Regions from separate parts of the Enterobacter cloacae complex sp. HYC003_NIDB genome, predicted to be linked through region 3. Evidence: predicted binding sites of a transcription regulator. Region 3 holds the regulator's gene; each other region holds the start of a gene.
The links. The regulator LexA, encoded in region 3, represses DNA repair genes until DNA is damaged. The targets are predictions, from matches to a motif close to TNCTGTATGTACATACAGNA.

Region 1 (4,910 bases), 630 kb from region 3:
TGAAAACATGGCGCTCGCTTTCTTCCTGGGCATGTGTACGTTCCTTGCCGTTTCTAAAAAGGTATCGACGGCATTTGGTCTGGGCGTGGCAGTTACCGTTGTGCTGGGGCTTTCCGTTCCGATTAACAACCTGGTATTCAACTTCGTGCTGCGCGATGGCGCGCTGGTGGAGGGGGTTGATCTTAGCTTCCTGAACTTCATCACCTTTATCGGAGTGATTGCGGCGCTTGTTCAGATCCTGGAGATGATCCTCGATAAATACTTCCCGTCGCTGTACAACGCGCTGGGGATCTTCCTGCCGCTGATCGCCGTGAACTGCGCCATCTTCGGTGGCGTCTCGTTTATGGTTCAGCGCGATTACAACTTCAGTGAATCGGTTGTGTATGGCTTCGGTTCCGGTATCGGCTGGATGCTGGCGATTGTCACCATGGCGGGGATCCGTGAAAAAATGAAATATGCCAACGTACCTGCGGGGCTTCGTGGCTTAGGGATCACCTTTATCACCACCGGCCTGATGGCGTTGGGCTTTATGTCCTTCTCCGGTGTGCAGCTATAAGGGCTAACAGATGGAAATTATTCTTGGCGTGGTGATGTTCACGCTGATAGTACTGGTGCTGTCAGGGCTGATCCTGGCGGCGCGTGCGAAGCTGGTCAATTCCGGGGATGTGATCATTGATATCAATGACGATCCGCAGAATCAGATCCGTACCCCGGCAGGGGATAAGCTGCTTAACACGCTCTCCGGCAACGGGATTTTTGTCTCGTCTGCCTGTGGCGGCGGTGGCTCCTGTGGCCAGTGCCGTGTGACGGTCAAAGAGGGCGGCGGTGATATTCTGCCAACGGAACTGTCGCATATCACGAAGCGTGAAGCGAAAGAGGGATGCCGTCTGGCGTGCCAGGTCGCTGTGCGCCAGAACATGAAGATTGAGCTGCCGGAGGAGATCTTCGGCGTGAAAAAATGGGAGTGCGAAGTTATCTCTAACGATAACAAAGCCACGTTCATCAAAGAGCTCAAGCTGCGTGTCCCTGAAGGGGAGAGCGTCCCGTTCCGTGCGGGTGGGTATATCCAGATTGATTGTCCGGCACACACCGTCGCGTATGCTGACTTCGATGTGCCTGAGGAGTACCGGGCAGACTGGGATAAATTTAACCTCTTCCGCTTTGTTTCCGAGGTAAAAGAGCCCGCGCTTCGCGCCTATTCCATGGCTAACTATCCGGAAGAGAAGGGCATTATTATGCTCAACGTGCGTATCGCCACGCCGCCACCGAATGTGCCTGATGCCCCTCCTGGCGTCATGTCGTCGTATATCTGGTCCCTCAAGCCTGGCGACAAAGTGACGATTTCCGGCCCGTTCGGCGAATTCTTTGCCAAAGATACTGACGCGGAGATGGTCTTTATCGGCGGCGGTGCGGGTATGGCGCCGATGCGTTCGCATATTTTTGACCAGCTCAAACGACTTGGCAGCAAGCGTAAGATCAGCTTCTGGTACGGGGCGCGTTCACTGCGCGAAATGTTCTATGACGATGAGTTTGAACAACTGGCGCGTGATAACCCTAACTTTACCTTCCATGTGGCGCTATCCGATCCGCAGCCGGAAGATAACTGGACAGGCTATACGGGCTTCATCCACAACGTGCTGTATGAAAATTACCTCAAACAGCACCCGGCACCGGAAGATTGCGAGTTCTATATGTGTGGTCCGCCAATGATGAACGCCGCCGTGATTAAGATGCTAAAAGATCTTGGCGTGGAAGATGAGAACATCATGCTCGATGATTTCGGAGGCTGATTATGCTGACTTTTCTGGCGACCTTTGCGGTGTTTGTGCTGGTGATCTTCGGCATGTCCTTAGGCTGGATCATCAAGCGTAAAAGCATTCAGGGCAGTTGCGGAGGCATCTCTTCCATCGGAATGGAAAAAGTGTGCGATTGTCCGGAACCGTGCGATGCGCGGAAAAAGCGGATGGCTCGCGAGCAGCAACGCATTCTTTAGTCTTCCAGGTCGGGTAAGGCAACGCCGCCACCCGACAATTCCTGCGCGCACTTCTCAACCCTCATTTGTTTACTGTATACTTATCCAGTAATAAGTGAGGGCTTACTATGCGCAAAATAATCCATGTCGATATGGACTGCTTTTTTGCCGCAGTGGAGATGCGTGACAACCCGGCGCTGCGGGATATTCCGATCGCCATTGGCGGCAGCCGGGTTCAGCGCGGTGTCATCAGCACCGCCAACTATCCTGCTCGCAAATACGGCGTGCGCAGCGCCATGCCGACAGCGATGGCGCTGAAACTGTGCCCGCATCTCACTCTTTTGCCCGGACGTTTTGATGCCTATAAAGAAGCATCGAGCCACATTCGGGAGATCTTCTCCCGCTACACCTCACTGATTGAACCGTTATCGCTGGATGAAGCCTATCTGGATGTCACCCACAGCGTGCACTGCCACGGCTCCGCCACCCTGATGGCGCAGGAGATCCGCCAGACTATTTTTAACGAGCTGAACCTGACGGCATCGGCAGGCGTCGCGCCGGTCAAATTTCTCGCCAAAATCGCCTCCGATTTAAATAAGCCCAACGGCCAGTACGTCATCACTCCGGAAGAGGTTCCGGCGTTTTTAAGGACGCTGCCGCTCAGCAAAATCCCCGGCGTGGGCAAAGTCTCCGCCGCGAAGCTGGAAAGTATGGGGCTACGCACCTGCGAAGACGTTCAGCGCAGCGATCTGGCGCTGCTGCTTAAGCGTTTTGGCAAGTTTGGCCGCGTACTGTGGGAACGCAGTCAGGGCATTGATGACCGGGATGTGAACAACGAACGGCTGCGTAAATCGGTCGGCGTTGAACGCACGCTCAGCGAAGATATCCATGACTGGACCGAGTGTGAAACCATTATTACGGAACAGCTTTATCCTGAGCTTGAACGACGCTTACTGAAGGTCAAACCGGATCTGCTTATTGCCCGACAGGGCATCAAACTGAAATTTAACGATTTTCAGCAGACGACGCAGGAGCACGTCTGGCCACGCCTCAACAAAGAGGATCTTATCGCGACGGCGAAAAAGGCGTGGGAAGAACGGCGGGGCGGACGAGGGGTGAGGCTGGTGGGGCTGCACGTCACCTTGCTGGATCCGCAGCTGGAGCGTCAACTGGTGTTGGGACTGTAGATTACGCTAATCGTAGGCCCGGCAAGCGTAGCGCCACCGGGCATCAAACGGCTAATTACTTAACAGGAATTGCTTTCAGCAGCTCAGTCAGCAGCGTCCAGTAGTGACCGACGCTTTCAATGTGAACCTGCTCATCCGGGGAGTGTGGCCCGGTGATGGTTGGCCCGATGGAGACCATGTCCATATCCGGATACGGTTTCTTGAACAGACCACACTCCAGACCCGCATGAATAACCTGAATGTTCGGGGTGCTGTTGAACAGTCGCTGATAAGTTTCACGCACCAGTGCCATGACCGGAGAACTTGCATCCGGCTGCCAGCCCGGGTAGCTGCCTTTTGCAGACGTTTTCGCGCCCGCCAGGGTACCCAGAGATTCCAGCATGCTCACAACGTACTCTTTACCGCTGTCGATCAAGGAACGGATCAGGCAGATGATCTCTGCGCTGTCGTCACCCATGGTCACCACGCCCACGTTCAGGGAGGTTTCCACCACGCCTTTCGCCACGTCAGAGTTGCGAATAACGCCGTTTGGCGTTGCGTTCAGCAGCTGGACGAACGTGTCACGAGACTGTGCGGTCAGCGCGGCTTTATCCGTCGTAACGGACTCCAGCACCACCGTCAGGTTTTTCTCTTTTGCAGACAGTTCGTTTTTCAGGATCTCCAGATACACGCTGGAGAGGTTTTTCAGCTCGTCCGCTTTCGACGCAGGCACCGCCACGGTAGCGAAGGCTTCGCGAGGGATCGCGTTACGCAGAGTACCGCCGTTGAAGTCCACCAGACGCAGATCCAGTTCAGCGGCATGGCCCGCCAGAAAACGCGCCAGCAGTTTGTTGGCGTTGCCCAGGCCCAGGTGAATATCACCGCCGGAGTGACCGCCTTTCAGCCCTTTCAGCGTCAGCTTAAAGGTCTCGAATCCGGCAGGGATCGCTTCGCGGGACAGCGGCAGGGTAGAGATAAAATCGATCCCGCCCGCGCAGCCCATGTAGATCTCACCCTCTTCTTCGGAGTCGGTGTTGATCAGAATGTCCGCTTGCAGCCAGTTTGCCTGGAGACCGAACGCGCCATCCATGCCCGCTTCTTCAGTCATGGTCAGCAGCACTTCCAGCGGACCGTGTTCAACGCTGTCGTCAGCCAGCACGGCCAGCGCGGAAGCCATACCAATACCGTTATCTGCGCCCAGGGTCGTGCCGCGCGCCTTCACCCACTCGCCGTCGATGTACGGCTGAATCGGGTCTTTTGTGAAGTCGTGAACGGTGTCGTTGTTTTTCTGCGGAACCATATCCAGGTGCGCCTGCAATACCACTGGCTTACGGTTTTCCATACCTGCGGTGGCAGGTTTGCGGATAAGAATATTGCCAACCTGGTCGCGCTCAGCGTGCAGACCTTTTTCCTTCGCCCAACCCATAATATGTTCGGCAAGCTGTTCTTCGTGATAGGAAGGGTGCGGAATGGAGCAGATTTTGGCAAAAATATCCCACAGCGGCTGTGGAGATAATTGAGACAGTTCAGACACGATAGGTCTCCTTGTCGTTGCGCTGCAAAACAATGTTGCAGGTCACAGGGTTAGCAGGTTAATCGTTACCACAAGTCAGGCTTGCGAGATGCAACTGAGAATACCACTTTCTCCCGTGGCTGGTAGCATTAAGCATGTAAAAACTCAGGCTCATGGCGCGTAACACTGGTTTTTAGTGCGTCAGATCTCTATAATCTCGCGCAACCTGGTTCACCCTCATTTTTTTAAGCCGTATATA
Region 2 (4,910 bases), on a different replicon from region 3:
GAACGAATAATTCCATATGCGCCAGCTCTGCTGGATACCAAGGAGACGCCAAACATCGGCCCTGATGACGCCGACGTCGCGGTAATCGAGTTCTTCGACTATCAGTGTATTTACTGCATGCGGGTTACACCTGTTGTTGAATCGGTAATGAATCAGAGCAAAGATGTAAAATTCTTCTTTAAAGAATTCCCGATTTTTGCCGGTTCAAAACCTGTATCTGCCATGGGGGCCGCTACGGGTCTGCACGTCTATCAGAATTTCGGTGCTGAAGCCTATCGTAAGTACCACAACAACCTGATGGCTGTGGCTCATACCTTCATGACCTCTCAACGCAAATTCGAACTCACTGACTTTAATACTGTGGTGGAAAAGTCAGGGTTTAACAGCACGTTTTCTGACAGGGAAAAAAACCGGTATGAAAACGTGATCTCCGGCAATATGCAGCTGGGCGAAGCGCTCGGGATCACCGGCACACCCGGTTTCATCATTATGAATATGAAAAAGCCGAATGCGGCGACTACCACATTTATCCCCGGGGCTATGGACGCAGCAACTTTGCAGGGCGCAATCGAAAAAGCTCGCGGGGCCTAAAGTTACTTTCACATTTGATGAGTACGGCCATGCCGGTCATGGCCGCTACGCTTTTACAACGAGTAATTCATCCCAGCGGGTCGTATATCTCGGTGATAGCATGGCCTGCTTCATACGAAAATCCTGTTGAATGCCTTCCCCCAGTAAAAACAGAGCTCCGCGCTTTTCTTTATTGAACCGGTCCATAACTTTCATCAGTGCCTGACTGCCAGGCCTGGCCGGGCGAGTATCAAACAGGCTGAGTTGCTCTGTGCCGTCAGTCATAGCGGAGAGCATTACCCCTGCTTTCGCATACGCTATCCCGGGTCTGTAAATGCGGTTCAGGATGGTCATGGCTGCATCAACCAGATCGCGGGTGTCCTGTGTAGCGGTAAGCGGCTCGATACCACAATTGCTGTAGCGGTTTTCACCTTGCGCATAATTGCTACTCTGAATGAAGACTGTGATTTGACGGGTCCACGAGCCATCCTTGCGCAGCTGCTCTGCCGCCCGGGCGGTAAAAAATGAAACTGCCTCATGTAGCTTGCCTATCTCATTAAGGCGCTGACCAAAACTTCTGGAAACGATAATCTGTTGCCTGACAGGAGGAGACTCGTGCAGCCGGAAACATGGTTCGCCATGCAGTTCCCGCCAGGTACGCTCGATTTCAACGCCAAAGCTTTTACGTAAAAAGCGAACGTCGCTATTATAAAAATCACCGGCAGTGATGATCCCGAAAGCCGACAGGCGTTCACTAATCTTTCGACCAATACCCCATATTTCTCTGGTACTGATCAGGCTCAGGAGCTTCCTGATCCTGGCCTGATCAGTCAAAACTACAACCCCGCCTGTAGCTGCCCATCGTTTGCTCGCATAGGTGCATAATTTAGCGAGGGTTTTGGTGCTTGAACAACCCACACCACAGGTAAGGGACAGATTATGAAGAAGTGTACTTCTGATCAACCGGCCGTAATCTTCATAATCTATTATCTTGTTCATGTTTTTCAATAACATGAAATTTTCATCTATGCTATATCGACTCGATTGAGGCGCGAAGCTTTCCAGCGTTTCATGGAAGCGATTTGAGTAGTCTTCATACAAAGTAAAGTTAGAGCTCCGGACTTCGATCCGGTGTTGCTGAATCAAATCCCTGCACTTAAAAATTGGGGTCCCACGCTTAATACCAACGCTTTTAGCCAGTTTATTCATTGCAATGACGGACGAATCGTTATTGCTGGCTATGATGAGCGGCTTTTTTGACAGCTTGGGATCCATCGCACACTCAAATGCCGCATAGGCTCCGTTAATATCAACGTGCATGTACATGGCTGAACTGATTCAGTGCAAAGGTGACGACGCCCCATATCTCAAGGGATTCAGGATTTACACGTATCGGCTTATAGGCTGGATTAGAAGGCATCAAAAGCAGCTCAGGATACGTGTGTAAGATCTTTACCGTAAACTCTCCATCCACCAGCGCAACGACGATAGAGCCGTGTCGTGCTGTTAAAGACCGATCCACAACCAGTATTGCTCCATCATTGATACCGGCATTGATCATACTGAGGCCCGCCGCCCTGACAAAGAAGGTTGAGGGGCGGTTGCGGACTACATATTCATGCAAATTTAATTCATTATCTTCATGCCCGGCGCACGGACTCATCACTCCACAGCTTAGTAAATCACTGAAAAAAGGTGCCATTTCGTAAGGCTTGTTGCTAATGTGCTCAAGGATAACAGACATAGCTACACTCGAATTCTTGTACTGTATGTATAAACAGTATTGCGAGTTGAAGAGAAAAGATCAAATCTCTCCGGTAACGCTATCAAGCCTGACGAAAAATTAAGCTTTATCATAAACATCAAAAACCATCTTTTACCGATAATGGCGAGCTGGCCTACGAAGAAGGTATACAAGCTAGGATGAAAGGATTCTGATGCTCCTCCCACCAAATTTTTTATCTCCTGAAGACCAGGCTGAGTACGATGCTTATATGGCAAGGTTCAGCGAGGTGGTGATGCTGCCAACTTACTGATTTAGTGTATGATGGTGTTTTTGAGGTGCTCCAGTGGCTTCTGTTTCTATCAGCTGTCCCTCCTGTTCAGCTACTGACGGGGTGGTGCGTAACGGCAAAAGCACTGCCGGACATCAGCGCTATCTCTGCTCTCACTGCCGTAAAACATGGCAACTGCAGTTCACTTACACCGCTTCTCAACCCGGTACGCACCAGAAAATCATTGATATGGCCATGAATGGCGTTGGATGCCGGGCAACCGCCCGCATTATGGGCGTTGGCCTCAACACGATTTTCCGCCATTTAAAAAACTCAGGCCGCAGTCGGTAACCTCGCGCATACAGCCGGGCAGTGACGTCATCGTCTGCGCGGAAATGGACGAACAGTGGGGATACGTCGGGGCTAAATCGCGCCAGCGCTGGCTGTTTTACGCGTATGACAGGCTCCGGAAGACGGTTGTTGCGCACGTATTCGGTGAACGCACGATGGCGACGCTGGGGCGTCTTATGAGCCTGCTGTCACCCTTTGACGTGGTGATATGGATGACGGATGGCTGGCCGCTGTATGAATCCCGCCTGAAGGGAAAGCTGCACGTAATCAGCAAGCGATATACGCAGCGAATTGAGCGGCATAACCTGAATCTGAGGCAGCACCTGGCACGGCTGGGACGGAAGTCGCTGTCGTTCTCAAAATCGGTGGAGCTGCATGACAAAGTCATCGGGCATTATCTGAACATAAAACACTATCAATAAGTTGGAGTCATTACCTAGGAGAGTTCAATCACTCAACGCCTTTTACATCTCATTTTATTTATATCACCGACTATCATAAAGATAATACATGGATGATTTCACTTTCGCAGGAGGATTTTAATACAACCAAAATTTTAACATCGTTAAGTCTAGGGAAGGTGCGAACAAGTTCCTGATATGAGATCATCATATTCATCCGGAGCGCATCCCAGAGGGACATCATGAGCCATTAACTCACCTTCGCCGATAGTGAATTCAGCACTAAGCGCCGTCAGACCCGAAAAGAGATTTTCCTCTCCCGCATGGAGCAGATTCTGCCATGGCAGAATATGACCGCTGTCATCGAGCCGTTTTATCCCAAGGCGGGCAATGGCCGACGGCCCTATCCGCTGGAGACCATGCTGCGTATTCACTGCATGCAGCATTGGTACAACCTGAGCGACGGTGCCATGGAAGATGCCCTGTACGAAATCGCCTCCATGCGCCTGTTTGCCCGATTATCCCTGGATAGCGCCCTGCCGGATCGCACCACCATCATGAATTTCCGCCACCTGCTCGAGCAGCATCAACTGGCCCGTCAATTGTTCAAGACCATCAATCGCTGGCTGGCCGAAGCAGGCGTCATGATGACCCAAGGCACTTTGGTGGATGCCACCATCATTGAGGCACCCAGCTCTAGCAAGAACAAAGAGCAGCAACGCGATCCGGAGATGCATCAGACCAAGAAAGGCAATCAGTGGCACTTTGGCATGAAGGCCCACATTGGTGTCGATGCCAAGAGTGGCCTGACCCACAGCCTAGTCACCACCGCGGCCAACGAGCATGACCTCAATCAGCTGGGTAATCTGCTTCATGGAGAGGAGCAATTTGTCTCAGCCGATGCCGGCTACCAAGGAGCGCCACAGCGCGAGGAGCTGGCCGAGGTGGATGTGGACTGGCTGATCGCCGAGCGTCCCGGCAAGGTAAAAACCTTGAAGCAGCATCCGCGCAAGAACAAAACGGCCATCAACATCGAATACATGAAAGCCAGCATCCGTGCCAAGGTGGAGCACCCGTTTCGCATCATCAAGCGGCAGTTCGGCTTCGTGAAAGCCAGATACAAGGGGCTGCTGAAAAACGATAACCAACTGGCGATGTTATTCACCCTGGCCAACCTGTTTCGGGTGGACCAAATGATACGTCAGTGGGAGAGATCTCAGTAAAAACCGGAAATAACGCCAGAAATGGTGGAAAAAATAGCCTAAATAGGCTGATTCGATGTGTTTGCGGGAAAAAAATCGGCCCAGATCCGCGAAATTTTAATCAGCGAGTCAGCTTGGGAAGAAATGACCTGCTTATTCGCACCTTCCCTAGATGCCTGTGTATCCATGCTCGGAAAGATACTAAAAAAAATGTCTAACAAAAACGGTATCTCACAAACGGAAGAATCTGAATTCGCATTTCTTTTAACAAACTATATTAAACAGACTTTGACTTTTAGAGAATGGCAACGCAATGCTGACGGAAATCAACGACTGCACTTTCTTATTAATATCTACGGTGCAAAAGAAGACGGTGGCGAAGTGGTTTTAAG
Region 3 (4,910 bases):
CTGGCTGATGCGCGCTGCGGGCTGTGTGGTTAACGACTATGCTGACCGGAAATTTGATGGACATGTTAAGCGCACCGCGAATCGTCCTCTGCCGAGCGGTCAGGTGACCGGGAAAGAGGCGCGCATTCTGTTCGTGGTGCTGGTGCTGCTCTCATTCATGCTGGTGTTAACCCTTAACACCATGACCATTCTGCTGTCAGTTGCTGCTCTGGCGCTGGCCTGGGTTTACCCGTTCATGAAGCGATACACCCATCTGCCGCAGGTGGTATTGGGTGCGGCATTTGGCTGGTCGATTCCCATGGCGTTTGCCGCGGTCAGCGAGTCCGTTCCGCTCAGCTGCTGGCTGATGTTCCTGGCGAATATTCTCTGGGCCGTTGCGTACGATACCCAATACGCGATGGTCGATCGCGATGACGATCTCAAGATTGGCATCAAATCGACGGCGATCCTGTTTGGTCGTCACGACAAACTGATCATCGGCATATTGCAGGTGGCGGTGCTGGCGCTGATGGTGGCGATTGGTCGCCTGAACGGGCTGAACTGGGAGTTTTACTGGTCCGTACTGGTGGCGGGGCTGCTGTTTGCGTATCAGCAGAAGCTGATCGCGAAACGCGAGCGTGAAGCCTGCTTTAAAGCGTTTCTGAATAATAACTACGTCGGGCTGGTGCTGTTTCTGGGCCTGGCGATGAGTTACTGGTGATAAAAAAGCCGGGTGGCGGCTTCGCCTTACCCGGCCTACGATTTAGCGGAACATGTAGGCCGGGTAAGCGTTAGCGCCACCCGGCTTTAGCATCATTCGCCCTGCGTCGAACTCTCAATCGTCAAACGCACATCCGCGGTAATCAGCTCTGCCAGCATCTGGTAAACCTTCATCGTCTCTTCCGGCTCGGCATCGCCCGTATCGCTAATGTAGCCCTCGTCGCGCAGCGTCAGCACCAGGGAGCTGAATACCGCTTTGTCGAAGAATTCCGGGGCGTTAATGCCATGCAGAACGGAAAGGCGCTGGGCCAGCGTCCGGCTCTCTTTTTCCAGCGTACCGCGGTTAATGGACGGATTTGCACTCAGCAACCAGAAGGTAATGGCGTAGCGCTGCAACGTCTCACGCGCACCGGAAGCCAGAAGCTGCAAGGTACGAGAACGTGACGGATTGATATGCAGTTCGTCATCACTGATGGTAATCAGCCCCTGCCGATGCATCTCTGCCGTCATTTTATCGAGCTCTGCCGCCAGTTCATCCTTACTCCAGCGCAGGAACAGCTCCGCTTTCAGCATTGGGTAGATGGCCTGAATATGGCGCAGCAGCTCCTGACGCGAAATACGGCGGTGCTGGGTAATAATGGCCGCCATCAGCGACGGCAGCATCAGCATGTGCGTGATGTTATTGCGGTAGTAGGTCATCAGCACGGCCTGCTCGCGCGGCAGAATGATGATGTCACCAATCGTATCTTTCTCGACTTCGAACTTGTTCATCTGCAACGCGTGATCGATCAGCTCGCTGGCGGTGGCAGACGGCACGGTCGAATCAACGGAATACGGCACGTTGCGCATGATATCCAGGTAGCAGTCAATCTGCTCGGTCAGCTGCTCACGGGTCAGTGAACGCTGGCGGGAGGCCAGAAGCGCAGTACAACACAGGTTCATGGCGTTTGCCGCACCAGCATTGTTGATGCGTACCATCAGCTCGGATGCAATGCCGTTGACCGTTGGCGTCAGCCAGGCCGGACGTACCGCTTCGATAGGATCGATAGACTCGCGCCACTCCGGAACATGATGGTTCAGATATGTCATCAACGGCAGGGGCTCGCCAAAGTTCACGTAGCCCTGGCCGAGGTTGCGCAGTTTACTCAGCCCACGCAGCATCTGCGGCAGACTCTCTTTCTCTTTGGTCGCACCGCGCAGCTCTTTCGCGTAGGTGCCCACTTCCATCACGTGTTCATAACCGATGTAAATAGGCACCAGCGTGATAGGACGCGTACCGCCACGCAGCATGGCCTGAATGGTCATCGACAGCGTGCCGGTCTTAGGATCGAGCAGACGACCGGTACGCGAGCGACCGCCTTCAACAAAGTACTCCACGGAATAACCGCGGCTGAACAGCTCGCCCAGATACTCCCTGAAGACGGTGGAGTAAAGCTTGTTACCCTTAAAGGTACGACGAATAAAGAACGCACCCAGACGGCGGAAAATCGGGCCTGCTGGCCAGAAGTTCAGGTTGATACCGGCAGCAATATGCGGCGGCACCAGCCCCTGGTGATAGAGCACGTAAGAGAGCAACAGGTAGTCCATGTGGCTGCGGTGGCAGGGCACATAGACAATCTCGTGGCCGTCGTGCGCTAACTGACGCACGCGTTCGGCGTTGTGGACGTTAATCCCCTGATAGAGGCGGTTCCACGTGAAGCCAAGGATACGGTCAGAGAGGCGAATCATCTCGTAGGAGAAATTCGCGGCGATCTCTTCCATCAGCGCTATCGCGTTCTGCTGCGCTTTCTCGTGCGAAATTTTCTTGCTGCGCGCTTCGTCTTCTACGGCACGGGCAATCGCTTTGGAAGCCAGCAGCTTGTTGAACAGATCCTGACGTGCCGGGAGACGTGGTCCAACGGCCGCCAGACGCTGACGTGCAAAGTGCATACGCGCAACGCGCGCCAGCTTTTGCGCAATGATTTTGTCAGTGCCGTGTTCATCCGCCATGCGGCGCAGTGAAACGGAAGGTGAGAAGCGGACAAAGCTGTCGCGTCCCAGCCAGGAGACGGCGAAGAACTTCTGAATGCCGTTGAGCATACGCAGCGGCGGGTTCTCTTCCCCTTTTTCGCGCCCCGGACGACGGCCAAACATCACCGACACCGGCACCATCTGCACGTCCAGATCGGGGTTGCTGCGGTGCAGATCGAGGTAATCATGGAACAGCTTAATGGACTCTTCTTTCGGCGTGTAATAGGTGAACACGCGCGGCCCGCCATGGATGAACACGTAGCGCGGCAGCAGCGTACCGTCGACTTCCAGCGGTTCAAGCGGGTCAGGTAAATCGTGCGCCAGACATTGAGCGCGAAGCGTCAGCAGGTCTGCCTTCGAGTTATAAGGCAAAACGTACATAATAGGGCGCGACGTATCGAGCCCTAATTCCAGCGCAGGTTCTGCTGGGATAGACTTACTTTTTACCAGGACGCTTAATGGTAAATTAAGTAATTTGTAGTAAATTCGTGGCCAGCCGGACATAAACGATGTAAAGCCTCTGGTTAATAATGCAATTGCGGCGCAAGGATAACAGAAAGCGCGCAAAATTTCTGTTGTTACCCGTCATACTTCAGGTTGCAGCAAAACGCGCTGCGGCTTTAGTTACAGACGCTATTTATCATAAAAGGTTCTTTTAATGGCCAATAATACCACTGGGTTAACTCGAATCATTAAAGCTGCCGGTTATTCATGGAAAGGTTTCCGCGCGGCATGGGTTAATGAAGCCGCTTTCCGCCAGGAAGCGGTTGCCGCAATCGTTGCCGTTGTCATCGCCTGCTTCCTTGATGTTGATGCTATCACCCGCGTACTGCTCATCGGATCTGTCCTTCTGGTGATGATAGTGGAAATTCTGAATAGCGCTATTGAGGCCGTTGTTGACCGAATCGGGTCGGAATTCCATGAACTGTCTGGCCGGGCGAAAGACATGGGTTCTGCTGCCGTACTGCTGGCGATTATCACTGCGGCGATCACCTGGGTCACGCTGCTTTGGTCGCATTTCCGATGAGCCTCGAGGAATAATTAAGTCCCTGGTTTTTTGTGCAGTTTTTGGTTCCAAAATCGCCTTTGACTGTATATACTCACAGCATAACTGTATATACACCCAGGGGGCGGTATGAAAGCGTTAACGACCAGGCAGCAAGAGGTGTTTGATCTCATTCGGGATCATATCGGCCAGACGGGTATGCCACCCACGCGTGCAGAAATTGCGCAGCGTCTGGGCTTCCGTTCTCCTAATGCTGCCGAAGAGCACCTTAAAGCGCTGGCGCGTAAGGGCGTGATTGAGATTGTTTCCGGCGCCTCACGCGGCATTCGTCTGCTTGTGGAAGAAGAGAGCGGTATTCCACTGGTGGGCCGCGTTGCCGCAGGTGAACCTCTGCTGGCGCAGCAGCACATCGAAGGGCACTATCAGGTTGACCCAGGCATGTTCAAGCCGAGCGCCGATTTCCTGCTGCGCGTTAGCGGAATGTCCATGAAAGATATCGGTATTCTGGATGGCGATCTGCTGGCGGTACACAAAACGCAGGATGTGCGTAACGGGCAAGTCGTGGTAGCGCGCATTGATGATGAAGTGACGGTTAAGCGCCTTAAGAAACAAGGCAATACCGTGCAGCTTCTGCCTGAAAACAATGAATTCTCCCCGATTGTGGTGGATCTCCGCGAGCAGAGCTTCTCTATTGAAGGACTGGCGGTCGGCGTTATCCGCAACGGTGAATGGCTGTAATCTCTTCCTGACAGGCTGTAGTTCCTCTACAGCCTGGCCTGTTTTCTGATTCCGGTAATTTCCATGGCATTGCTAACTTCTGCCGATAAGGCGTTGTGGCGTCTTGCGCTACCGATGATTTTTTCCAATATTACCGTTCCTCTGCTGGGGCTGGTGGATACGGCGGTTATCGGGCATCTCGATTCGCCGATTTATCTTGGCGGCGTCGCGATCGGCGCAACGGCGACCAGCTTCCTCTTTATGCTGCTGCTTTTTCTGCGCATGAGTACGACAGGCCTGACGGCCCAGGCGTATGGTGCAAAAGATCCCCTGCGTCTGGCGCGTGCGCTGGTTCAGCCGCTCATTCTGGCATTCGGTGCTGGCGCGTTAATCATTCTGTTGCGTACGCCGCTGATTGATCTTGCGCTCCATATTGTAGGCGGCAGCGATGCCGTACTGGAACAGGCCCGGCGGTTCC

Region 1: a site for LexA is predicted at 2,064-2,083, ahead of dinB (DNA polymerase IV). Genes of this name have one in related genera too.
Region 2: a site for LexA is predicted at 2,334-2,353, ahead of umuD (translesion error-prone DNA polymerase V autoproteolytic subunit). Genes of this name have one in related genera too.

What each region holds. Positions count from the first base shown of each region.
Region 1 is NZ_CP114220.1:3,886,284-3,891,193, reverse strand. It holds gene nqrE (NADH:ubiquinone reductase (Na(+)-transporting) subunit E) at 1-556, shown strand, start outside; gene nqrF (NADH:ubiquinone reductase (Na(+)-transporting) subunit F) at 567-1,790, shown strand; gene nqrM ((Na+)-NQR maturation NqrM) at 1,793-1,993, shown strand; gene dinB (DNA polymerase IV) at 2,101-3,159, shown strand; gene pepD (cytosol nonspecific dipeptidase) at 3,215-4,672, opposite strand.
Region 2 is NZ_CP114221.1:264,314-269,223, reverse strand. It holds gene O1722_RS24985 (DsbA family protein) at 1-591, shown strand, start outside; gene umuC (translesion error-prone DNA polymerase V subunit UmuC) at 637-1,890, opposite strand; gene umuD (translesion error-prone DNA polymerase V autoproteolytic subunit) at 1,880-2,314, opposite strand; one part of gene O1722_RS24970 (IS1-like element IS1B family transposase) at 2,640-2,889, shown strand; one part of gene O1722_RS24970 (IS1-like element IS1B family transposase) at 2,889-3,337, shown strand; gene O1722_RS24965 (IS5 family transposase) at 3,625-4,539, shown strand; gene O1722_RS24960 (hypothetical protein) at 4,521-4,736, shown strand; gene O1722_RS24955 (hypothetical protein) at 4,633-4,910, shown strand, end outside.
Region 3 is NZ_CP114220.1:4,517,415-4,522,324, reverse strand. It holds gene ubiA (4-hydroxybenzoate octaprenyltransferase) at 1-700, shown strand, start outside; gene plsB (glycerol-3-phosphate 1-O-acyltransferase PlsB) at 793-3,213, opposite strand; gene O1722_RS21655 (diacylglycerol kinase) at 3,368-3,736, shown strand; gene lexA (transcriptional repressor LexA) at 3,845-4,453, shown strand; gene dinF (MATE family efflux transporter DinF) at 4,517-4,910, shown strand, end outside.